Regions from separate parts of the Streptomyces sp. NPDC048338 genome, predicted to be linked through region 1. Evidence: riboswitches for the same ligand, from Rfam matches in the RefSeq annotation. Region 1 holds a riboswitch; each other region holds the start of a gene.

Region 1 (7,678 bases):
CGTCCTGCACAAGGAAGGCGACCTCGGCCTCGTCGGCCGGGGCGCTGGCGGGCCGGCCGGTGGCGTCGATGCGGTCGTAGCGCACGGTGGCGATGAACTCGCCGCCGACGGTCGCCGCGAGTCCGACCCGGTCCACGAAGTCGTGGTGGGTGAAGCGGTGGACGTCCTTGGCGGAGAGCCGGGGGTAGGGCGCGAAGAACCGGTAGTACTTCGACTCGTCCGAGACCTGCTCGTAGAAGCTGACCAGGCGGTCGGCGTCGTCGACGGTGATCGGCCTGATGCGCGCGGTGCCGCCGTCGCGCAGGACGACGTCCGCCTCCCAGTGGTCGGGGTATGCGTGTTCAGGCTGTTCCGACGCGCTCTGCATGGGGTCAGCCTACGACCGGGGCACGACGCCGGCACCGGTCGCGCACGACGTGGGTGCCGTGCAAGGTGGGAGGGCCGGAGGGCTGTTCCGGCCGGGCCGGAGGTCGGCACGAGCACCTCGCAACCCATGAGAGACTGGTCTAGACAACCGGCCAAGACTTGAAGGGCAACACCATGGCTGAGCGCCGCGTCAACGTCGGCTGGGCCGAGGGCCTGCACGCCCGCCCCGCCTCCATCTTCGTCCGTGCCACCACGGCCTCCGGGATCCCCGTGACGATCGCCAAGGCCGACGGCAACCCGGTGAACGCCGCGTCCATGCTCGCGGTGCTCGGCCTGGGTGCGCAGGGCGGCGAGGAGATCGTGCTCGCTTCGGACGCCGACGGCGCCGAGGTCGCTCTGGACCGTCTGGCGAAGCTGGTTGCCGAGGGGCTCGAGGAGCTTCCCGAGACCGTCTGACGACACCTCACGCGGGAGCCGCATCCGTCCGAATTCCGGCGGGTGCGGCTCCTTCGTCCATTCCGGATTCATCCGGGGCGGTACGGGCCATTGATCGCCGCCCAGGAAATGCGCACACCGAATTTCGGGCAGCACGATATCCGGCCCCCGTATTCACTGTCTTTGTATACGGCGCCGCCGTTAATTCCGGATGCTCGCGGTGTTTACGGCATGTTGCGAAGGCCTCACACGGCCGTGCCCGGACCGTTTGGGACGGTGCCGCGCCAGCGAGCGCTCGGCGTGCAGCGCGGTCAGCGCCCGCGCCCGCTCGGCGTCGCCGCGGGCCACCGCGTCCACGATCGCCCCGTGCTCCGCCCACTCCTCCACCGGCTGCGCCGCCGGCTCGATCGCGTACATCCAGGCGATCTTGTGGCGGAGCTGGGTGAGGAGCGCCGTCAGGGCCGGACTGCCGGCGGCCTGCGCCAGGGTCTCGTGGAACCAGCCCCCCAGGGACCGCAGATCGTCGCCCTGCCCCCGTCTGGCCCGCTCCTGGCCCAGCCTGACCAGGCCGCGCAGCACCTTGAGATGGGCCTCGGTGCGGCGCTGCGCCGCGCGCGCGGCGCCCAGCGGCTCCAGCAGGGCCCGCATGTCCAGCAGGTCCGCCGCCTCCTGCTCGGTGGGCTCGGCGACATGGGCCCCGGCGTGCCGGCGGGTGACCACGAACCCCTCCGACTCCAGGGTGCGCAGGGCCTCGCGGACCGGGACGCGGGAGACTCCGTAGCGGCGCGCCAGCTGCTCCTCGGTCAGCCGGCTGCCGCGCTCGAAGACACCGGAGACGATGTCGTCCCGGATCGCCGTGCATACCGAGTGCGCGGGAATGCGCATGTTCGACCTCCGCCTTAATCCGCGCGAAACCCATCCGATGGACGCCTGTTCGCCGACCCTTCGTGAACTCTATTGCAGCAGAGGGATATTTCCGAAGGCCACCGTCGGCCCATGGATTTCTTTTGGCCTGCAAAAAAGCCCCGGCTCAGTACGAGCCGGGGCTTTTCTGACGCGGGCGGGGTTCAGACGCTCACACCGCGCGCACGCAGGTACGCGATCGGGTTGATGTCGGAGCCGTACTCGGCGGTGCTGCGGGCCTCGAAGTGGAGGTGGGGACCGGTGGAGTTACCGGTCGACCCCGAGAGACCTATCTTCTGGCCCGGGGTGACGGTCTGGCCGACCGAGACGCTGATCGCCGAGAGGTGACCGTACTGGGTGTACGTGCCGTCGTGCATCCGGATGACGATGTTGTTGCCGTACGCGCCGCCCCAGCCGGCCTCCACGACGGTGCCGGAGCCCACGGAGACGACCTTGGTGCCCGAGGAGGCGTGGAAGTCGACCCCGGAGTGGCTGCCGGAGGACCAGAGCGAGCCGCCGGTCTTGTAGCCGGTGCTGACGTACGAACCGGCGACGGGGAGCTGGAAGGAGGCGAGGCGCTTGCGCTCGGCCTCGCGGGCCGCGCGCTCCTTGGCCAGGCGGATCTCCTTGGCGCGGGCCTCGGCCTTGCGCTTGGCCTCCGCCGCGGCCCTCTCCCGGGCGGCGGCCTCGACGGCCTCCCGCTCCTGGGCGGCGGCCTGGGCGCTCACGGTGTCCGCCAGGACGTCGGCGACGACGGTCTGGTTGAGGCCGGTGTCCTCCAGCGAGGGGGCTTCCGTGTCGGCGGCGAGCGCCGGGGAAGCGAGGGTTCCGATGACGCCGGTGGTGGCGAGGGTGGCGATGCCGGCGATGCCGGCGCCACGGCGCGCCATACGGCTCGGTCCACGATGCTTCCCGGTGGCACGGGTGAACGCCATGTAGTGGCTGATCCTTTCCTTCCTTCTCGCCTACCGGGTTAGCTGACGGGTTCGGAGCAGGAAGGTCTCCTACGGGCCCCTCCGCACGGGTGCGAAGGCGTCCGATTCACCCCAGGGACTTCGTTGTGGGTCCCCGGCTCCCCAGGCTCGCGCCTGACGGGGACTCGGCGATGACTGTCCGATGCCGCGGGCGCGGCGGGTGCAACTGGCGGACAGCCGGAACGAAGCTAAGCGGACCGTCTTTCAATCGCCAAACAGACAGGCCCGTTTGTAAGACATGCCACAGGGCAAACGATCACTCAGCCCTCCATTCCGGACAAAGCAGAGGACCCCGACATACCACTCGATCGGGGTCCCGCTGCCGTGCCTTTTCGGCCACCGGTCTCGGCAATCAGCCGGAGACGACGGTCACTGCGCCGATGCCGAGCGCACGGACCGGGTCCGCGATCGCGGCGGCGTCGCCAACGAGGACGGTGACCAGACGGTCCACCGGGAATGCGTTGACGACGGCGGCGGTCGCCTCGACCGTGCCCGTCTCGGCCAGCCGCGCGTACAACTGCGCCTGGTAGTCGTCCGGAAGGTGCTGCTCGACCTGGTCGGCGAGCGTCGCGGCGACGGAGGCGGCCGTCTCGTACTTGAGCGGCGCCACGCCCACGAGGTTCTGCACGGCCACGTCCCGCTCGGCGTCCGTCAGACCCTCGGCGGCGAGGGTGCGGAGCACCTTCCACAGGTCGTCAAGTGCCGGTCCGGTGTTGGGGGTGTCCACGGATCCGCTGATGGCGAGCATCGAGGCGCCGTTGCCCGCGCCGTCGGAGCGGAGCACCTGCCCGAAGGACCGGACACCGTAGGTGTAGCCCTTCTCCTCGCGCAGCACGCGGTCCAGGCGGGAGGTGAGCGTGCCGCCGAGGCAGTACGTCCCGAGGACCTGGGCGGGCCATACGCGGTCGTGCCGGTCGGCCCCGACGCGGCCGATCAGCAGCTGGGTCTGGACGGCGCCGGGACGGTCCACGATGACCACCCGGCCGGTGTCGTCGGCCGTGATCGGCGGGACGGGGCGGGCCTCGGCGGTGTCGCCCGTCCAGGCGCCCAGCGTCTCGGCGAGGATCTTGTCCACGTCCACGTCGGTGAAGTCGCCGACGACGACGGCGGTGGCCGTGGCGGGGCGGACGTGGGCCTCGTAGAAGGCACGGACGGCCGAGGCGTCGATCGCGGCGACCGTCTCCTCGGTGCCCTGCCGCGGCCGGGACATGCGCGAGCCGGCCGGGAACAGCTCCTTGGAGAGCTGCTTGGCCGCCCGGCGCCCCGGGTTCGCCGTCTCGTGCGGGATCTCGTCGAGCCGGTTGCGCACCAGGCGCTCGATCTCGGTCTCGACGAAGGCCGGCGCGATCAGGGCCTCGGCGACCAGGCCGAGGGCCTTGGGCAGCCGGGAGACGGGCACCTCCAGGGACACCCGGACGCCGGGGTGGTCGGCGTGCGCGTCGAGCGTGGCGCCGCAGCGCTCCAGCTCGGCGGCGAACTCCTCGGCGGAGTGCTTGTCCGTGCCCTCGGACAGGGCGCGGGCCATGATGGTGGCCACGCCGTCCAGGCCCTCGGGCTCGGCGTCCAGCGGGGCGTCGAGGAAGATCTCCACGGCCACCACCTGCTGGCCCGGGCGCAGGCAGCGCAGCACGGTCAGGCCGTTGTCCAGCGCGCCGCGGTCCGGGGCCGGGAAGGCCCAGGGGCGGGCCGCACCGGGCGTCGGCTGCGGGTGGAACTCCATGCTCGTCAAAGACGCGGCGGCGTCGGTCACTGCTCCGCTCCCTCTTCCTCGTCGCTGTCGCTCTGCTCGGCGGCGACCGGCTCGTAGACCAGGACCGCGCGGTTGTCCGGACGCAGGCGGGCCTGGGCCACCGCGCGCACCTCGTCGGCGGTGACGTCCAGGACGCGGTTCACCGCGGTCAGGGCGAGCTGCGGGTCGCCGAACAGCACCGCGAAGCGGCACAGTTCGTCGGCACGGCCGGCGACGGTGCCGAGCCGGTCCAGCCACTCGCGCTCCAACTGGGCCTGCGCGCGCTCCATCTCCTCCGGCGTCGGGCCCTCGGCCGCGAAGCGGGCCAGCTCCTCGTCGACGGCGGCCTCGATCTCGGGCACCTCGACGCCGCCGGAGGTCTTGACGTCCAGCCAGCCGAGCGAGGGGGCGCCCGCGAGCCGCAGCAGCCCGAAGCCGGCGGCGACGGCCGTGCGGTCGCGGCGGACCAGGCGGTTGTGCAGCCGGGAGGACTCCCCGCCACCGAGGACGGTCAGGGCCAGGTCGGCGGCGTCGCACTCGCGCGTGCCGTCGTGCGGCAGGCGGTAGGCGGCCATCAGCGCGCGGGCCGGGACCTCCTCCTCGACGACCTCGCGCAGCTGCTCGCCGATGACGTCGGGCAGGGTGCCGTCGCGCGGGGGCAGCTTGCCGTCGTGGGACGGGATGGAGCCGAAGTACTTCTCGATCCAGGCGAGGGTCTGCGCCGGATCGATGTCGCCGACGACCGACAGCACCGCGTTGTTCGGCGCGTAGTACGTGCGGAAGAAGGCCCGCGCGTCCTCCAGGGTGGCCGCGTCCAGGTCGGCCATGGAGCCGATCGGGGTGTGGTGGTACGGGTGGCCGTCCGGGTAGGCCAGCGCGGTCAGCCGCTCGAAGGCGGTGCCGTAGGGAACGTTGTCGTACCGCTGGCGGCGCTCGTTCTTGACGACGTCCCGCTGGTTCTCCATCGAGGTGTCGTCCAGCGCGGTGAGCAGCGAGCCCATGCGGTCCGCCTCCAGCCAGAGCGCGAGCTCCAGCTGGTGGGTCGGCATGGTCTCGAAGTAGTTGGTGCGCTCGAAGCTCGTCGTACCGTTGAGCGAACCGCCCGCGCCCTGGACCAGCTCGAAGTGGCCGTTGCCGTGGACCTGCTTCGATCCCTGGAACATCAGGTGCTCGAAGAGGTGGGCCAGGCCGGTGCGGCCCGCGACCTCGTGGCGCGAACCGACGTCGTACCAGAGGCAGACCGCGGCGACCGGGGTCAGGTGGTCCTCGGAGAGCACCACGCGCAGGCCGTTGGCCAGCCGGTGCTCGGTCGCTGTCAGGCCTCCGGAGCCGGCCTCGGCTGTGGCCGTGTGACCCATGGGCATGTACGTCCCTTCGATCGCGATGTGGAAAAGTCCTGCCACTGTATGCAAGCGCGCTGACACCTGGCGAAGTTCCCGCAGGTTCGTGGCGTCCCTCTTCCGGGTACCGCGGCGCTCGCGTACGGCCGACGGACGCCTTGACCGGGTCGCGGTCGGACTTGTCAGTGGCACGGTCCACAATGGTCCGCGTCAGATCAACCATGTTGGTGAAGGAGCCGCAGCCGCGATGGCCCGCCGCAGCACGAAGACACCGCCGCCGGACGACGCGTTCGAGGAGAGAATCCTCGACATCGACGTCGTCGACGAGATGCAGGGCTCCTTCCTCGAGTACGCGTACTCGGTGATCTACTCGCGCGCGCTGCCGGACGCCCGCGACGGCATGAAGCCGGTGCAGCGCCGCATCGTGTACCAGATGAACGAGATGGGCCTGCGCCCCGACCGCGGCTACGTGAAGTGCGCGCGCGTCGTCGGCGAGGTCATGGGCAAGCTGCACCCGCACGGCGACTCGTCGATCTACGACGCCATGGTCCGGATGGCCCAGCCGTTCTCCATGCGCGTCCCCCTCGTCGACGGCCACGGCAACTTCGGCTCCCTCGGCAACGACGACCCGCCGGCCGCCATGAGGTACACCGAGTCCCGGATGGCCGCCGCGGCGCTGATGATGACGGAGTCGATCGACGAGGACACCGTCGACTTCGCGCCGAACTACGACGGCCAGGAGCAGGAGCCGGTCGCGCTCCCCGCCGCGTACCCGAACCTGCTGGTCAACGGCGCGTCCGGGATCGCCGTCGGCATGGCGACGAACATGCCGCCGCACAACCTCGGCGAGGTGATCGCCGCCGCCCGACACCTGATCCGCCACCCGAACGCGGACCTGGAAGCGCTCATGCGCTTCGTGCCCGGACCCGACCTGCCGACCGGCGGCCGGATCGTCGGCCTGTCCGGCATCAAGGACGCCTACGAGAGCGGCCGCGGCACGTTCAAGATCCGCGCCACGACGACGGTGGAGACCGTGACCGCCCGCCGCAAGGGCATCGTCGTCACCGAACTGCCCTTCACGGTCGGCCCCGAGAAGGTCATCTCCAAGATCAAGGACCTGGTCGGCTCCAAGAAGCTCCAGGGCATCGCGGACGTCAAGGACCTCACCGACCGCGCCCACGGACTGCGTCTCGTCATCGAGGTCAAGAACGGCTTCGTGCCGGAGGCCGTCCTGGAGCAGCTGTACAAGCTGACGCCGATGGAGGAGTCCTTCGGCATCAACAACGTGGCGCTGGTCGACGGTCAGCCCCTCACCCTGGGGCTCAAGGAGCTCCTGGAGGTCTACCTCGACCACCGCTTCACGGTGGTGCGCCGCCGCTCCGAGTTCCGCCGGGGCAAGAAGCGCGACCGGCTGCACCTGGTCGAGGGCCTGCTCGTCGCACTGCTCGACATCGACGAGGTCATCCGCCTCATCCGTTCCAGCGAGAACTCCGCGCAGGCCAAGGAGCGCCTGATCGAGCACTTCTCGCTGAGCGAGGTCCAGACGCAGTACATCCTGGACACCCCGCTGCGCCGGCTCACCAAGTTCGACCGGATCGAGCTGGAGACCGAGCGCGACCGGCTCAACGGCGAGATCGACGAGCTGACCGGGATCCTCGACTCGGACAGCGAGCTGCGCAAGCTCGTCTCCGCCGAACTGGCCGCGGTGGCGAAGAAGTTCGGGACGGACCGCCGCACGGTCCTGCTGGAGTCGGCGGGCGCGCCGGTCGCGGCCGTGGCCCTGCAGGTCGCGGACGACCCGTGCCGGGTGCTGCTCTCCTCGACGGGCCTGCTGGCCCGCACGGCGAAGGCGGACGTGCCGGCGGCGGAGGACGGCAGGCGGGTCAAGCACGACGTGGTCGTCTCGGCCGTCGCGGCCACCCAGCGGGGCG
Region 2 (7,678 bases), on a different contig from region 1:
CGGGGCCATCCCCGCGGTCAAGAAGGGCGCGATCGTCTACAGCCACGACACCCCGTTCGTCACGGCCTCCTCGATGATCAACCCGCTGACCGTGCCGTGGAGCATCGAGCGCTACCTGCCCCTGATCGACAAGGCCGTCGCCAAGGCCGGGAAGTAAGCACGGTTCCCTTCGCATGGCTTCCTCCACGCTCGTCGAGCCGGGCGGTACCAGCACCTCGCGTGCCGGTGCCGCCCGGCTGGCGTTGTCTCTGACGGTCTGTCTCGCCGTCCTCGCGCTCGCGATGCTCGCGAGCGTGATGTTCGGCAGCAAGACCACCTCGTTCGGCTCCGTCATGGACGTCCTCAGGGGCCATGGCGACGCCTACCTCACCACCGTCGTCGAGAGCCGCTACCCCCGGACCGCGATCGGCGTGCTCGCCGGCGTGTGCCTGGCGGTCGCCGGCACCCTCATGCAGGGCGTCACCCGCAACCCGCTGGCCGAGCCCGGCCTCCTCGGCATCAACGCGGGCGCCTCGGCGAGCATCGTCGCCGCGACCGCCTTCCTCGGGGTGACGGGCCAGGCCGCCACCCTGTGGTGGGCCCTGCCCGGCGCCCTGCTGGCCGGACTCGTCGTCCACGTCATCGGATCCGCCGGCACCAGCGCCGGCCCGGCCCGTCTCGTGCTGGCCGGCGCGGTCCTGTCCGCCGTCCTCGCGGCCTTCATCCAGGCCGTCACCCTGAGCCGTCCGCGCGTCTTCGACAGCTACCGCTACTGGGTCGTCGGAGCCCTCGGCGGCCGGGACTTCGACGTCTTCTGGTCGGTCGTGCCGTTCGCGGCCGTCGGCCTCCTCGTCGCCCTCGTGATCGCCCCCGGTCTCAACGTGACGGCACTGGGCGACGACACCGCGACCTCCCTGGGCGCCCGCCCGGCACGGGTCAAGGCGGCCGGACTGCTCGCGGCGACCCTGCTCAGCGCGGCGGCCACCGCCGCCGTCGGACCCATCGCCTTCGTCGGCCTCGCCGTGCCCCACCTCGTACGGGCCCTCGTCGGCGTCGACTTCCGTCTGCAGATCCTCTTCTCCGCCCTCGTCGGTCCCGCGCTGCTGCTCTCCGCCGACGTCGTCGGACGCGTGCTGCTGCGCCCGCAGGAGGTCATGGTCGGTGTCATCACCGCGTTCATCGGGGCGCCCGCGCTGCTGCTGGCGGTCCGCAGGATGAGAGGAAGCGCATGAGCGCCCGTCAGGCCCCGGCGCCCGCACCCGTCAGGACGGCGCCGCGCCGGCACGTGCTCAGGATCGGCGGCGCGGTGTCGCTGCCGATCCGCACCTCCACCGTCGTCCTGGCCCTCGGCCTGTTGCTGCTGATCGTCGTCGGAGCGGTGGCCACCCTCACCCTGGGACGCCTCGGCATCCGGCTGCCCGACCTCCCCGCGGCCCTGCTGGGAGGAGCGGAGGGCAAGAACGCCTTCGTCCTGAACCGGCTGCGCGGACCGCGTCTGGTCGTCGGGATCGGCACCGGCGCCGCGTTCGGCCTGTCCGGCGCGCTGTTCCAGTCGGTCACCCGCAACCCGCTCGGCAGCCCGGACGTCATCGGGCTGGGCGCGGGCGCCGGAGCCGGCGCGGCCATCGTCGCCCTGCTCCTCCCGGACGTCGTACCGGTCCCGGTCGGCGCGCTCCTCGGCGCCGTCCTGGCCATGGTGCTCGTCTACATGTCGACCGGGACGGGCTTCCGCAACCCGGTCCGCCTCGTCGTCGCCGGCATCGGTGTCTCCGCCATGGCCGTCGCCGTCATCCAGTACGTCGTGTACGCGGTGGAACGGGACAAGGCGACGGTCCTGAGCGCCTACGTCAACGGCAGCCTGTCCGCCCGCTCGTGGGACGACGCGACCACGATCTGGCTCGTGCTGGCCGTGGTGCTTCCGCTCGCCGTCCTGCTCTCGCGGGACATCGGCATCGGAGAGATGGGCGACGACACCGCCGCCGCGCTGGGCGGCCGTCCCGGGAGGACCAAGACCGCGGCGGTCACCCTGGCGATCGTGCTGTCGGCCGCCGCCGTGAGCGTGGCCGGGCCGATCGCCTTCATCTCCCTGACCGCCCCCCAGATCGCCAAGCGGCTGTCGCGCGGGTCCGGTCCCCAGCTCGCCCTGTCGATGCTGGTGGGTGCGCTGCTGCTGGTCCTCGCCGATCTCGCCGCCCAGCAGATGCCGTACCTCGACAACCTGCCCGTGGGCATCTACACGATGGCCATCGGCGGGCTCTACCTCGGCCACCTGCTCGTCCGGGAGTGGCGGCGGGGCGTGCTGTAGGCGGCGCGCGCCGCGGGCCCCGACGGCGGGCCCGGCACGCGAGGAAGGCCCCGACCCCCGAGCGGTCGGGGCCTTCCCCGTCGTATGGGCCGGCGCGCCCGTCAGGAGGCGCCGTGGCCCCGTCAGTAGGCGCCGAAGACGTTGTCGATGGAGCCGTACTTGTCGGCGGCGTAGTTGCACGCGGCCGTGATGTTGGCGACCGGGTCGTACATGTCCATGGACGTGCCGGGCACGTGGTACGCCAGGAAGGTGGGCTCGATGACCTGGAGCAGGCCCTTCGAGGGGGTGCCGGCGACGGCGTTGGAGTCCCAGTTGTTGATGGCCTGCGGGTTGCCGGAGGACTCGCGCATGATGTTGCGGTGGATGCCCTCGTAGGAGCCGGGGATGCCGTGCTGGGCCATCACGTCCAGCGACTCCCGGATCCAGCCGTCGAGGTCGTTCGTGTAGCTCTTCACGGCGGCGGGGGCGGCGGCCGGAGCCGCCTGCTGGGTCTGCCGGGCCTGGGGCGCGGGCGCGGTGCGCTGCTCGGAACGGCTGGCCCGGTCGGCGGACGAGGACTTCGCCGGCTTGGCCGCCTTCGACTTCTGCGCGGGAGCGGGGGACTTGGGCTGCGACGCCGCGGAATTGCGGTGCAGCGTCAGCTTGAGACCCGGGTGAATGAGTGACGGATTGTCACCGACCGCAGCGTGGTTGGCCCGGTAGAGAACCTTCCAGCCGCCCCGGACACCCTGCTCGTAGGCGATCATCGAAAGAGAATCGCCCGGCACGACGGTGTAGGTCTTGGGAGCTGCGGCCGGTGCCGCCGGCAGCGATTCCGTGATCTTTTGCGACACATTTGCTGCCGCGTTCGCCGTGGCAATGGCCGGGGTGATCTCGGGCGCGGTGCGAGGGGCGGCGTGGGCGGTCGCGGAGGCGACGAGGGGGAGGGCCAGTGCGGCTCCACCCGTGCTCGCGAGGGCGATACCGCGGGCGAGCGGACGGCGCTTCGGGCGACGGTGCTTACCGTTTGCAGGCATGACGGATTCCTCTCCGGAGCCTGCGGGGTGAGCTGTCGGGTTCGGGCTGGAGATGCCCGGCCGCACACGTGCGACTTCACCCCTAGCCGCTCCGGAATCCGGATCGGCGAATACTTGGGTCCCCCGCTCCTGCCGGCGGTGAATAGTGGGAATTGCGGATGGTGGCAGGATTCGGCGTTCCATCCGAATGGAGGTGACCGTAGGCGAGGAATACCGTCGGGAACAAGGCGTCTCGACGATGTGATAAACGGCCTCGCGGGGGCCCGTGAAGCCCCGAACTTCCCTGAATCACGGGGAGATGGGGCCCGAGGGCGGGGAGGGCGGCCGATGCCCCGTGAGCCATGTCACCTGAAAGAAATGTCCGACATCACCCCATAATTCCGAGCAAAGGAAGATTGATGCTCATGGGGTGGGTGGTCGTTTTATGGCCTTTTATGCGCGCCGATGTGGCGACTCGCCGTCCGGGCTCTCTCCGCTCGCCGGGATCCGCGTCCCGGACACGCCTCCGGTCCCCCGTGCCGCCATGCTCCCGTCCGGCCGCGCAGGGCGGTCGTGACCGCCCAGCGATCCGTGCCCGGTGTTCCTCCTCCTGCCCGGGGCGGTCAGGCCCCGAGCAGGGTGCGGGCGCGCGCCCACGCGGCCACGGGGTCGCACGACTCCGCCTGCCCGGCCGAACTCGTGAGGGTGCCGCGCGCACCCCCGGCTGAACGGCGCGGGTACGGACCGCCGTCGGGCCGCCTCCGGTCATGGACCCGTGGGATGCTGGGGACATGGGGGATCAGGTGGACCACGCGGCCGTCCGGCGGAGTTACGACACCGTGGCGGAGGAGTACGCCACCCGGCTCGGGAACGAACTCGACGGGAAGCCGCTCGACCGGGCCCTGCTCGGCGCACTCCTCGAAGAGGCCGGGCAGGGGGCCGCCGTCGCCGACCTCGGCTGTGGACCCGGGCACGTGACCGGCTGGCTCGCCGCGCACGGCGCGCGGGCCGTCGGCATCGACCTCTCCCCGGGCATGGTCGCGACCGCCGCACGACGCCATCGCGAGGCGGCTTTCCGGGAGGGCGACCTGCTCGCGCTGCCCGCCGAGGACGGCGAGTTCGACGCCGCCGTCGCCCTCTACTCCGTCATCCACGTCGCCCCCGACGAGCTCGGCCGCGCCTTCGCCGAGGCACACCGCGTGCTGCGCCCCACCGGGCTGCTCCTGGTCTCCTTCCACCAGGGCGAGGAAGTGCGGCACCTGGACGAGTGGTGGGGGCACGAGGTGGACGTCGACTTCCGCTTCCTGGACCCCTCCCGGGTGAGCGGACTCCTCGCCGACGCCGGGTTCACCGTGGAGATGCGGATGGAGCGCGGCCACTACGCTCACGAGGTCGACACCCGCCGCGTCTACCTGCTGGCCCGCCGGACCTGAACCGGACGGCGGCCGGGGCGAGCACGGCACCGGGGCCGTGCCGCCGAGGCCGGCCCACCCGCGAGAGGGGACCCACATGGCCGAGGTACTGCTCTTCCACCACGCACAGGGACTGACGCCGGGCGTCACGGCCTTCGCCGACACGCTCCGCCGGCACGGCCACACCGTGCACGTCCCCGACCTGTACGACGGTCGGACGTTCGACACCCTGGAGGAAGGCGCCGCCCACGCCCAGGCCATCGGCTTCGGCGCGATCGCGGAGCGGGGCGTCCGAGCCGCCGAACCGCTGCCGGCCGGGCTCGTCCTCGCCGGCTTCTCCCTCGGGGTGCTGCCCGCCCAGCGGCTGGCGCAGACCAGGCCGGGCGCCCGTGGCGCGCTCCTGTTCGACGCCTGCGTCCCCGTCACCGAGTTCGGCGCCGCCTGGCCCGACGACGTCCCCGTCCAGGTGCACGGCATGGACGCGGACGAGTTCTTCGTCGGCGACGGCGATCTCGACGCGGCCCGCGCGCTCGTCGCGGCCACGGAGCGGGCCGAACTGTTCCTCTACCCCGGCAAGCACCACCTGTTCGCCGACAGCAGCCTGCCCTCCCACGACGCGGCCGCGGCCGCCCTGCTCACCGAGCGGGTCCTCGCCTTCCTGGACGCTGTCGGGTGAGGGAGGGGCACGCCCCTCGCCTCCCGGACGGCGGACGGCTCACCTCCGTGAGACACCGGGCCTTCGGGCCCCGTGCCGTCGTCGGTCAGCCCCCGGCCAGCAGCGCGTGTCCGAGCGGGGTGAGGCTGTGGAGCACCGCCGTGCCCGTCCGTACCGTGTCGACCAGGCCGGCGCCCCTGAGGACACCCGCGTGCTGGCTGGCCGCCGCGAGCGAGACGCCGGCCCGTTCGGCGAGGGCCGTGGTGCTGGCGGGGGAACGCAGCAGCCGGAGCACCTGCGCCCGGGTACGGCCCAGCAGCGCCCCCAGCGCTTCGGGCCGGTCGTCGGACCGGCCCGAGGCGGCGCCGTCGCACATCGGGTAGACGAGCACCGTCGCCGCCTCCGGGCGGTACATCACCATCGGGCCCGTCGCGAACCACGAGGGCATCAGCAGCAGCCCGCGTCCGCACAACGGGATGTCGTACGACGACGCCGACGGCAGGTGCAGCGTCGGCGGCTGCCACCGCCAGGTCGTCCCCAGCGTGGTCAGCAGCGCGTCGACGCCTCCGCGCAGCAGCATCTCGGCCCGCAGCGCACGGTCGGTCAGGGCGTCGGCGCGGATCCGCGGCCAGAGAGGCTCCACCGAGGAGTGGAAGTAGACGCGCGTGTCGTGGGCCAGCGCGCGGCGCGCGGCCGCGGAGCCCTGGGCGAGCTCCCGGGCCCACCGGCCCGGGCGGGCCAGGCCGCCGTTCCAGCCGGACACCTCCGGCACTCCCAGATCGCGCGCCAGCGTCCCGGTGGGGGTCGCGACGGCCGCGTCCAGCGCGTCGGTGAAGTCGTGCACCGACGGCTGCAGCAGGAAGTCCGGCACGAACCCGTCCTCGGTGACCAGTTCGGCGAGGACACCCGCCCCGGCGGCCGGGCCGCCCCGCAGGGAGCGCTGCCACGCGCGGGCCGCGGGACGCGTCCGGTGCAGGAGGGCGGAGCCCGGGCCGGCGCCGTCGCCGGGACGGCCCGCCCGCAGGCCCAGCCGCAGGCTCAGCGCGGTCTCCGAGAGGGCGTCGGCCGCCGGGGCGAGGGTGATCTGACGCAGGTCGGCGGCGGTGAAGTGTAGGCGGATCACGACGACCGATTATCGGCCCGCCGGACCCTTTCGCCCAGGGGTGAAAGGCCTCGCGTTCCGCGCGGCCGGCCCGCAGGCTCCCGGTGTCCGCCTCGCCGATCCGACTCCCTCCGGAGGTCGCCCCGATGCGCCGCATCCCCACCCGTACCGCCTGCCTCACCGCGGCGGCCCTGCTCGCCACCCTCGCCGGAACGCCCGGCCCGGCCACCGCCCGGGAACTGCCCGACAGCTACACCGTCTCCCGCGCTCCCGGTGTGCTGCCCGAAGGGATCGCCGTCGCCCGCGACGGCACCATGTACGTGTCCTCGGACGGCACCGGTGCGCTGTACCGCGGTCACGTCAGCCGGCCGGAGCTGCGCCCCTTCCCCGCGGACGGCCTGCGGGACCGGCCCAGTTCGCTCGGCGTCCACACCGACCGCCAGGGCCGTGTCCTCTCGGTCGGCGGCGCGACCCTGACCGTCCACGACCGGCACGGCCGGCTGCTGGCCACCCGTACCGCACGCAGCGGGCCCCTCGGCGCACCCGACCTGAACGACCTGGTCGTGACCCGGGACGCGGTGTACGTGACCGACTGGGCCAACCCCGTCGTCCATCGCGCGGAGATCCGGGGCGGCACCCTCGGCCCCCTCGAACCCTGGCTCGACATCCGCGACGCCTTCCCGCAGTTCCCGGCGCAGTACTGGCTCCTGAACGGCATCGTCGCGAACGAGTCCGGTACCGCCCTGCTGGTGGCGTCCAACGGGACAGAGGCCGTCTGGCGGGTCGGCACCGCCGACAAGGAGGTCGACCGGGTCGACCTGGGGGAGGCGTCGTTCGGCCCCGACGGGATGGTGCTGCACGGCCGCACGCTGTACGCCGTGCTCAACTACGGTGCCCCGCACGGCGTCTACATCGCCCGCCTGGACGACGACCTGCGGACGGGCACGGTGACCCACCGCCTCACCGGCGAACCCTTCGACCTGCCGACCACACTCGCGCGGTACGGCTGCCGCCTGTACGTGGTCAACAGCCAGCTGGACGAACCGCCGGGCCGTCCCCCGTACACCGTGAGCGCGATCGACGACCCGACCTGCGGCACCTCCTGACACCGACGGGAACGCCCTGTCCGGGACGTGCCCGGACCGGGCGTTCCCCTGGCGAACGGGCCCCCGCGGGCCCCAGGACGACGGCCGGGGCGGTGACCCCCTCGCGTCAGCTCGGGACCGGCGT
Region 3 (7,678 bases), on a different contig from region 1:
TCGAGCGCGGCGCGGTTGGAGTCCAGGTTCGGGGCGAAGCCGCCCTCGTCGCCGAGACCGGTGGACAGGCCCTTGGTCTTCAGGACGGACTTGAGGGTGTGGTAGACCTCGGTGCCCCAGCGCAGGGCCTCGGAGAAGGACTCCGCGCCGATCGGCGCGATCATGAACTCCTGGATGTCCACGTTGGAGTCGGCGTGCGAGCCGCCGTTCAGGATGTTCATCATCGGAACGGGCAGCAGGTGCGCGTTCGGGCCGCCGAGGTAGCGGAACAGCGGCAGGTCGGAGGCCTCGGAGGCGGCGTGCGCGACGGCGAGGGAGACGCCGAGGATGGCGTTGGCGCCGAGCGAGGACTTGTCCGGGGTGGCGTCCAGGTCGAACATCGCCTGGTCGATCAGGCGCTGCTCGGTGGCGTCGTAGCCGACGAGCTCCGGGCCGATCTGCTCGATGACGGCGAGGACGGCCTTCTCGACACCCTTGCCGAGGTAGCGGTTGGGGTCACCGTCGCGGAGCTCGAGAGCCTCGAACGCACCGGTGGAGGCGCCGGACGGAACGGCAGCACGGCCGGTGCTGCCGTCGTCGAGGCCGACCTCGACCTCGACCGTGGGGTTGCCTCGGGAGTCCAGGATTTCCCGGGCTACGACGACGTCGATGGACGGCACGAGCATCTCCTTCTGGGATGTGACGCTAGATGTGACGCAAGAGCCGTGCAGGGTCGCTTGGCCTTGCGACAAGAGCCTAACCGGCTCGGAGGCTCCGGCCAGCCGGGCGCCCGCCCGCTGGGACGAAAAAGGACCCGAGGGCATGCATAAAGGGGCGAAGGGACCCGAAGCTACCGATCGGTAACGCGAAGAACCCCGACCCGGCGCGCACGGGGGAGGGCGCGCCGGGCCGGGGTGGTCACCGCGGGAGGGTCACAGGACCCGGTGAGCCGCCGGACTCACACGGGCCGCCGGGCTCACTTCAGGTGGAGCTGCTGGCCCGGGTAGATCAGGTCGGCGTCCTCGACGACGTCCTTGTTGAGCTCGAAGAGCTTCGCCCAGCCGCCCTTGACCTTCTGCGCGGCGGCGATCTTGCTCAGGGTGTCGCCGGCGGCGACCTTGTACTCGCCGTCGCCCTTCTTGACCTTCTTGCCGGTCGGGGTGGTGACGGTCTTCTTCGACTCGGCCTTCTTCGGCGTCGCCTTCGGGGCCGTGCGCTGCTCGCTGCGGGTGGTCGGCTGCTCGGCCTTGCGCTCCGGCGCCGGGGCGCTCTCGGCGGTGCCACCGGTGTACGCGGCGCCGGACAGGCCCACGCCGCAGCTCGGCCACGCGCCCTTGCCCTGGCCGGCCAGGACCTTCTCGGCGATCGTGATCTGCTGGGACTTCGACGCCTGGTCGGCGCTGGCCGCGAAGGCGGTGCCACCGTAGGCGGCCCAGGTGGAGGCCGAGAACTGCAGGCCGCCGTAGTAGCCGTTGCCCGTGTTGATGGACCAGTTGCCACCGGACTCGCACTGGGCGACGGCGTCCCACTCGGAGGCGGTCGCGGCCGAGGCGGACCCGGCGGTCATGAGCGGGGCGGCGACGGCGACGCCCGCCACACCGGCGAGAGCGATGGCACGGGTGGCCTTGGAGGAACGACGGTGTTTGCCCTTGGCGGAAAACAGCATGGGAATTCTCCTCACCGACGCCTGCGAGGTGAGCTGTCGGGTTCGGGCCATGTGAGTTGCCCGGCCACGTGACGAGCACGCGGCTTCACCCCGAGCCGGGATTCCGGCCGTCTGTCTCAACGGCCGGGACCGGCACTTACCTTGGGTCCCCCGCTCCTGCCTACGGCGCTTGCGCGACGACTGTTCCCCTCGACCGGCGGCAGGATTCGGCGTTACCGGTCGACGGGGCCCGCGGTGGCGAGCGGTCCCGACCGTAGACACAGACCTCACGAAGTTCAAAGAAGGCCAAAACGGCCAAATCGCCCCTCCCTGCACCCCCATGAGGGGTGTTTACGCAGGTGAGGGGCGATCGGAGCAAACTTTGCGGACGTGACACGCCAAGCGGGACGAAGAGACTCATGTCTCACTTAGACAGAACGGACATAAGTCCTCGAACTACCCCTGGGTTTCCACGGGTTCCTCGCTCAAGTCGAGGCTCTGACCAGGCAGGATGAGGTTTGGGTCGGCACCCACCGTCTGACGGTTGGCGTCGTAGAGGGCGGTCCAACCGCCGGGCAGCTCGTTCTCCCGTGCAATCTCGGAGAGGCTGTCGCCGGGCCGGACGGTGTATTCGCCCGAAGTGTCCGTGGTGCCCGATTCCCCCGAACCGGCCTCGCCGGCCGAACCGCCTGGCTGCCCGTCAGCCGGCGAGGCGTGACGTCCGGTTTCCTGCCCTTCGCCCGAATTGCCCTCTTCGCGAGCGGCCTCACCACGGTGCTTGCCGTTGCCCGGGCCGGCCGCCTCGCCGGTCGCGGAGTCGGGGTCGCCCGTCGAGTCCGACGTACCGGGCGTAACGGATACATCGGGCGTTTCCGGCGTGGTGGAGGTGGAGGGCGCCCCCGGAGCGGCGCCGGTCCCGGCCGGGCCGGCCGACTTGGCGGCGCCCGGCTTCGCCTGGGCGGCGGGCGCGGTCGGCGTGGTCGGCGCGGGGCTCGTGCCCGGGTCGACCTCGGGGGCGGCGCCGTCGTTCGTCAGCTGGGCGATCGGGGCGCAGGTGGCCCAGACCTGGGTGCCCTGCGCGGCGAGCGCCTTCTCGGCGACCGCGATCTGCTGGGAGCGGCTGGCCAGGTCGGCGCGGGACGCGTAGGCCGTGCCGCCGTACGTCTCCCAGGTCTCCTGGGTGAACTGGAGCCCGCCGTAGAGCCCGTTGCCGAAGTCGGCGCTCCACAGGCCGCCCGACTCGCACTCGGCGACCCGGTCCCAGGTGGCCGCGTCGGCGGCTGAGGCGGACCCTGCGCCGAGCAGTGGCAGCGCGAGGGCCGAACCCGTCACGCCTGCGGCCACGATGATCGCGGGGGCCTGCCTGGGTCTGCGGTGTCGTCCGTTCCCGGAGCGCATACGGAGTGCCTTTCGCCTGACTGCTTGAGACGACGGTGAACGTAGCGGCATTCGAACGTCAGTCACAAGTCGATGCAGCGGAGATCACGTAAATATCACAGTTCTGACGCTCCGTCAGTTCGCAAGGGGGGTGAACTCCACCGGAAGCGTGCGCAATCCGCGCATGATGAGCCCGCCCCGCCAGCGCAAATCGGCCGGATCGCCCGCAAGTCGCAGATCGGGCAGCCGGGTCAGCAACGTGGCCAGCGCGGTCTGACCCTCCAGCCGGGCGAGCGGGGCACCGATGCAGTAGTGGATGCCGTGTCCGTACCCGAGGTGCTGGTTGTCGCGCCGGGAGAGGTCGAGCGTGTCCGGCCCGGCGAACCGCGCCGGGTCGCGGTCGGCGGCGGCGAGCACGACGAGCACGGGATCGCCCGCCGGGATCTCCTGCCCGCCGATCGTCAGCGGCTCCATGGCGTACCGCCAGGTCGCCATCTCCACCGGCCCGTCGAAGCGCAGCAGTTCCTCGACGCCGGTCTCCAGCAGGCCCCGCTCGCCCGCCGCGAGCGAGGTCTGCAGCCGCTCCCGCTGGCCGGGGTGGCGCAGGAGCGCGTACATCCCGTTGCCGATCAGGTTGACCGTGGTCTCGAAGCCCGCGAAGAGCAGGATGAAGGCCATCGCCGCGGCCTCGTTCTCGGTGAGGTGCTCCCCGTGGTCGGAGGCCCGGATGAGCCCGGAGATGAGGTCGTCGCCCGGCTCCCCGCGCTTGCGGTGGATCAGCTCCGCCAGATAGCCGCGCATCTTCTTGACCGAGCGCGCGACCCCGCCACGCGGACCGCCGCCGTGCCGGATCATCATCCCGGCCCAGTCCCGGAAGTCGTCCTGGTCCTCCGGCGGGACGCCGAGCAGGTCGCAGATGGCGTAGATGGGCAGCGGGAAGGCGAACTCGTGGATGAGGTCGGCACTCCCCTCCCGCGCGAACCCGTCGATGAGCCGGTCGGTCAGCTCCTGGACGCGCGGCGCGAACTCCGCGACCCGGCGCGGGGTGAACGCCTTCGACACGAGCCGCCGCAGCCGGGTGTGGTCCGGTGGGTCGATGTTGAGCAGATGCGTCATCAGCTCGGCCTTGCGCTCGCCGGGGATCCCCGTCTTCCCCTTGGCGTGTGCCGGCTCGTCGTGGTGCGCCGGGTTCTTGGAGAGCCGCTGGTCGGCGAGCGCCTGCCGGGCGTCCGCGTAGCGCGTCACCAGCCACGCCTCGACCCCGCTCGGCAGCGTCGCCCGGTGCACGGGCGCGTGCTCCCGCAGCCAGGCGTAGGCGGGGTACGGATCGCTCGCGAACTCCCAGGTGAAGAGCTCGGGCGCGGACGCGGAGGGCTGGTCGTGCATGGCCCCGACACTATCCGGCCCCACCGCGCACGACCCCCCGGCGGGCTCCCCCGCGGTCCGCCGCGACCCACCCGCCCGACGGCTCCGCGACACCCGCCACGGGCCCGGTGACCAGACCCCGTCCGGGCCGGCGGAACGGCACCGTGGGACCGGCCGGCGACAGCACCGCGAGACCGGCCGGCGCCCGACCGCCGCCACGATGGCGCGCCCTTGCGGAGGAGATGTGGCGATGTCGTGAAGGCGGGTGGCCTAGATTCTCCCGAGTGGATCCTCAGTTGCTCAGGAGTACGTTCGCCGTCGTCGAGAGACGGGCCGAACACGCGGTCACGTACTTCTACTCGCACCTCTTCTGGCACAACCCGGGCGTGCGCGACCTGTTCCCCGAGGACATGCGGCCGCAGCGCGACCGGCTCTTCGCCGCGCTCACCCGGGTGGTGACGCGGCTGGACGATCCGGCCCTCGGGGAGTACCTCGGACATCTGGGCCGCGACCACCGCAAGTTCCTCGCCTCGCCCGCGCTGTACGCCGCCGTCGGGACCAGCCTGGTCGCCGCCTTCGCGCACGCCTCGGGGGCGGCCTGGAGCATCGAGGCGGAGAAGGCGTGGACCGAGGCCTACGCGCTCGTCGCCGATCTCATGATCGCGGGTGCCGAGGGGGCCGCGGAGTCCGGGGAGCCGGCCTGGTGGGACGCCGACGTGGTGCGGCACGAGCGGTTCGGCGACGACCTCGCGCTGCTGACCCTGCGGCCCCGGCAGCCCTTCCCGTACCTGCCCGGGCAGTACGTCAGCGTCAGCTCCCCGCGGGTCCCGCGGATCTGGCGGACCTACTCGGCCGCCAACGCGCCGCGCCAGGACGGGACTCTGGACCTGCACGTCAGCCGCATCCGGGGCGGGCTGATGAGCACCGCGCTGGTCGACGGGACGGGCGTGGGCGAGACGCTGCGCCTGAGCGCGCCCGGCGGCGGGCTGACCGGCCGGACCCCGCCCGGCCGTCCGCGCACCTACATCGCCGCGGGCACCGGCTGGGCGCCGGTGAAGGCGCTTCTCGAGGAGCTGGCCGAGGCCCCCGGCGAGACGGAGGCCCGCCTCTTCCTCGTCGCCCGGGCCCGGGAGTACCTCTACGGGAGGGACGAGGCCGAGCTGCTGCGGGAACGGATCCCCGGGCTGCACGTCACGTACCTCTCCGCCGCACCGCGCAGCCGTCGCGTGCAGGCCACCGAACGGCTGCACCAGGCCCTGGCCATGTGCGGCCACTGGCCCGACCACGACGTCTACCTCGCCGGGCCGCCCGGCCTGCTCACGGAGACGGTGCCCGTGCTGGAGCACCTCGGGGCCGAGCCCGCACGGATCCTGCACGACGTCCTGCCGGCCGTGGGGCGCTTCCACGTCCGCCCGGGCACCGCGGCCGAGCGCCTGCTCGGACCTCCGGACCCGATGTGGCACAACCCCGGGGCCCGCGCACCACGCGACGTCTGAGCGAGGGCCGGGAGTCAGGCCGCGCCGTCGGCGCCGTGCCCCTCCGCCACCCGGATCGCGTCCCGGTACGCCCGGGCCGCCGCCCGCAGCGCCGCCTCGGGGTCCACACCGGCCTCGTCCGCCCGGGCCGCGAGGGCCAGCAGTTCGTAGCCGACGCCCTCACCGGTGGGCGGCTCGACGTCCAGACCGGCCGTCCGCACGCGGCCCGCCAGCTTCGCCGCGAGCGCGAGCCCCGGCTGTCCGAGCGGCACCCCGTCGGTGACCGAGTCGCGCTGCTTCTCGACGGCCTTGGTGCGCAGCCAGTGCTCCTTGACGTCCTCCGGGGTCTCGGCGGTCTCGTCGCCGAAGACATGCGGATGACGGTGGATCAGTTTCTCGACGATCGTGCCGGCGACGTCGTCGACCGAGAACGGCCGCTCCTCGTCCTCCTCGGCGATCCGGGCGTGGAAGACGACCTGGAGCAGCACGTCGCCGAGCTCCTCGCGCAGTTCGTCGCGATCCCCGTCCTCGATGGCCTCGACGAGCTCGTACGCCTCCTCGATGCCGTACTTGGCCAGTCCCTTGTGGGTCTGCTGCGAGGACCAGGGGCACTCGCGGCGGATCCGGTCCATGACCTGCACCAGGTCGAGGAGCCGGGCGCCCGGCAGGTCGTACGAGCCGGGGAGCAGCTCCAGGTCGGGCATCGCGACCCGGCCCGAGCCGGCCAGCCGGGCGAGCCCGTCGGTCAGGGCGCGGTCCCCCTCGCCGGACGGCAGCACCACGACGGTCCGGCCGCCGGCGCAGGCGTCGACGAGTTCCTGGGCGTCGGGGCGGGCGTGCTCGACCGCGACGCCGGCCTCGCGGAGGTACGGCAGCTGGGGATGGTGGTCGTCGGCGCACAGCACCCGGTCGGCTCCGTGCAGCGCCTGCCAGGCGGGCCAGGACAGGAGTCCGGGCGCCACCCGATGGCTGGCGGTGAGCAGGACGATGCGGCCGGTGTCGAGGGGTGCTTCAGCGTTCACCCTTCGACCTTACGCGGCGCCCTGGCCCGGCTCAGGCGCCGGCCTCGACCGGCTCGGGGGCCTTGCTGATCTGCCGCAGCCAGGGCGCGGTGAAGGTGCCGAGCTGGATCTTCTCGTCGTCCCAGGCGCCGAAGCGCGGGTTCACGTCGATCTTCATGCCCTTGGAGGCGGCGGTGAAGACCTCGGTGAGCTTCTTCTGGCCCTCGGGGGTGTTGGAGACCCCGAGCTTGGCGGCGATCTTGTTCATCAGGACCGTGCGCCGGACGACCCCGTCGATCTGGTCGGGCGCCACGCCCTGCTGCTGGAGCAGCATCGCGGCGAGCTGCGCCTCGCCGCCGCTCTGCCGGGCGAACTCGGCGCGCGTCTGCTGCACCTCGCCGCGGTCGGCGGTGATGCCGTGGTCCTCGGCGACCTGCTCCACCACCCGGTCGAAGATCATCACGTTCAGCTTCTCGCGGCTGAGGTCGCCGGTGGCCTGGATCAGCTGCGTGGCCTGCGGGGACTTCTGCTGGGCGGTCCGCACGTCCTGCACCTGTGCCTGGAGGCTGGACACCTCGATCCGCTCGCCGCCGACGACGGCCGCCGCCCCTGGGTGGGCGTCACTGCCGCAGGCGGTGAGCAGCGGGGCCGCGGCGAGGAGCGCGGCGGAGACGGAGAGCGCAGTGCGGCGGTGCAAAGGAGCCTCCCGGCGTGGGTCGTGCGTCAGTGGAACGACCTTGCGGTGATCGATGTTAGGCAGTCGTCGTGATCAGGGCCACTCCTTCGCGGCCACTACTTCGAGGCGACTGTTCCGACCAACGAGTCACGTGTTCGGG

What was found. A riboswitch is a leader RNA that binds a small molecule or an ion and turns the genes downstream of it on or off. The one in region 1 is predicted to bind cyclic di-AMP.
Region 2: another riboswitch for cyclic di-AMP. It lies ahead of ACGFZF_RS19115 (transglycosylase SLT domain-containing protein); the one in region 1 lies ahead of ACGFZF_RS13715 (M23 family metallopeptidase).
Region 3: another riboswitch for cyclic di-AMP. It lies ahead of ACGFZF_RS24270 (transglycosylase family protein); the one in region 1 lies ahead of ACGFZF_RS13715 (M23 family metallopeptidase).

Annotation. Positions count from the first base shown of each region.
Region 1 is NZ_JBICYQ010000005.1:104,194-111,871, reverse strand. It holds gene ACGFZF_RS13730 (GNAT family N-acetyltransferase) at 1-367, opposite strand, end outside; gene ACGFZF_RS13725 (HPr family phosphocarrier protein) at 541-822, shown strand; gene ACGFZF_RS13720 (GntR family transcriptional regulator) at 1,003-1,686, opposite strand; gene ACGFZF_RS13715 (M23 family metallopeptidase) at 1,869-2,639, opposite strand; cyclic di-AMP (ydaO/yuaA leader) riboswitch at 2,652-2,819, opposite strand; gene ACGFZF_RS13710 (M16 family metallopeptidase) at 3,031-4,398, opposite strand; gene ACGFZF_RS13705 (pitrilysin family protein) at 4,425-5,771, opposite strand; gene ACGFZF_RS13700 (DNA topoisomerase (ATP-hydrolyzing) subunit A) at 5,995-7,678, shown strand, end outside.
Region 2 is NZ_JBICYQ010000007.1:376,169-383,846, reverse strand. It holds gene ACGFZF_RS19130 (iron-siderophore ABC transporter substrate-binding protein) at 1-157, shown strand, start outside; gene ACGFZF_RS19125 (FecCD family ABC transporter permease) at 174-1,211, shown strand; gene ACGFZF_RS19120 (FecCD family ABC transporter permease) at 1,208-2,284, shown strand; gene ACGFZF_RS19115 (transglycosylase SLT domain-containing protein) at 2,407-3,300, opposite strand; cyclic di-AMP (ydaO/yuaA leader) riboswitch at 3,305-3,487, opposite strand; gene ACGFZF_RS19110 (class I SAM-dependent methyltransferase) at 4,071-4,712, shown strand; gene ACGFZF_RS19105 (dienelactone hydrolase family protein) at 4,789-5,367, shown strand; gene ACGFZF_RS19100 (winged helix-turn-helix domain-containing protein) at 5,453-6,469, opposite strand; gene ACGFZF_RS19095 (hypothetical protein) at 6,595-7,554, shown strand; gene ACGFZF_RS19090 (cysteine hydrolase family protein) at 7,661-7,678, opposite strand, start outside.
Region 3 is NZ_JBICYQ010000010.1:302,878-310,555, reverse strand. It holds gene eno (phosphopyruvate hydratase) at 1-665, opposite strand, end outside; gene ACGFZF_RS24270 (transglycosylase family protein) at 956-1,645, opposite strand; cyclic di-AMP (ydaO/yuaA leader) riboswitch at 1,649-1,823, opposite strand; gene ACGFZF_RS24265 (transglycosylase family protein) at 2,081-3,022, opposite strand; gene ACGFZF_RS24260 (cytochrome P450) at 3,137-4,387, opposite strand; gene ACGFZF_RS24255 (globin domain-containing protein) at 4,663-5,862, shown strand; gene ACGFZF_RS24250 (nucleoside triphosphate pyrophosphohydrolase) at 5,877-6,863, opposite strand; gene ACGFZF_RS24245 (SurA N-terminal domain-containing protein) at 6,895-7,539, opposite strand; gene ACGFZF_RS24240 (GtrA family protein) at 7,635-7,678, opposite strand, start outside.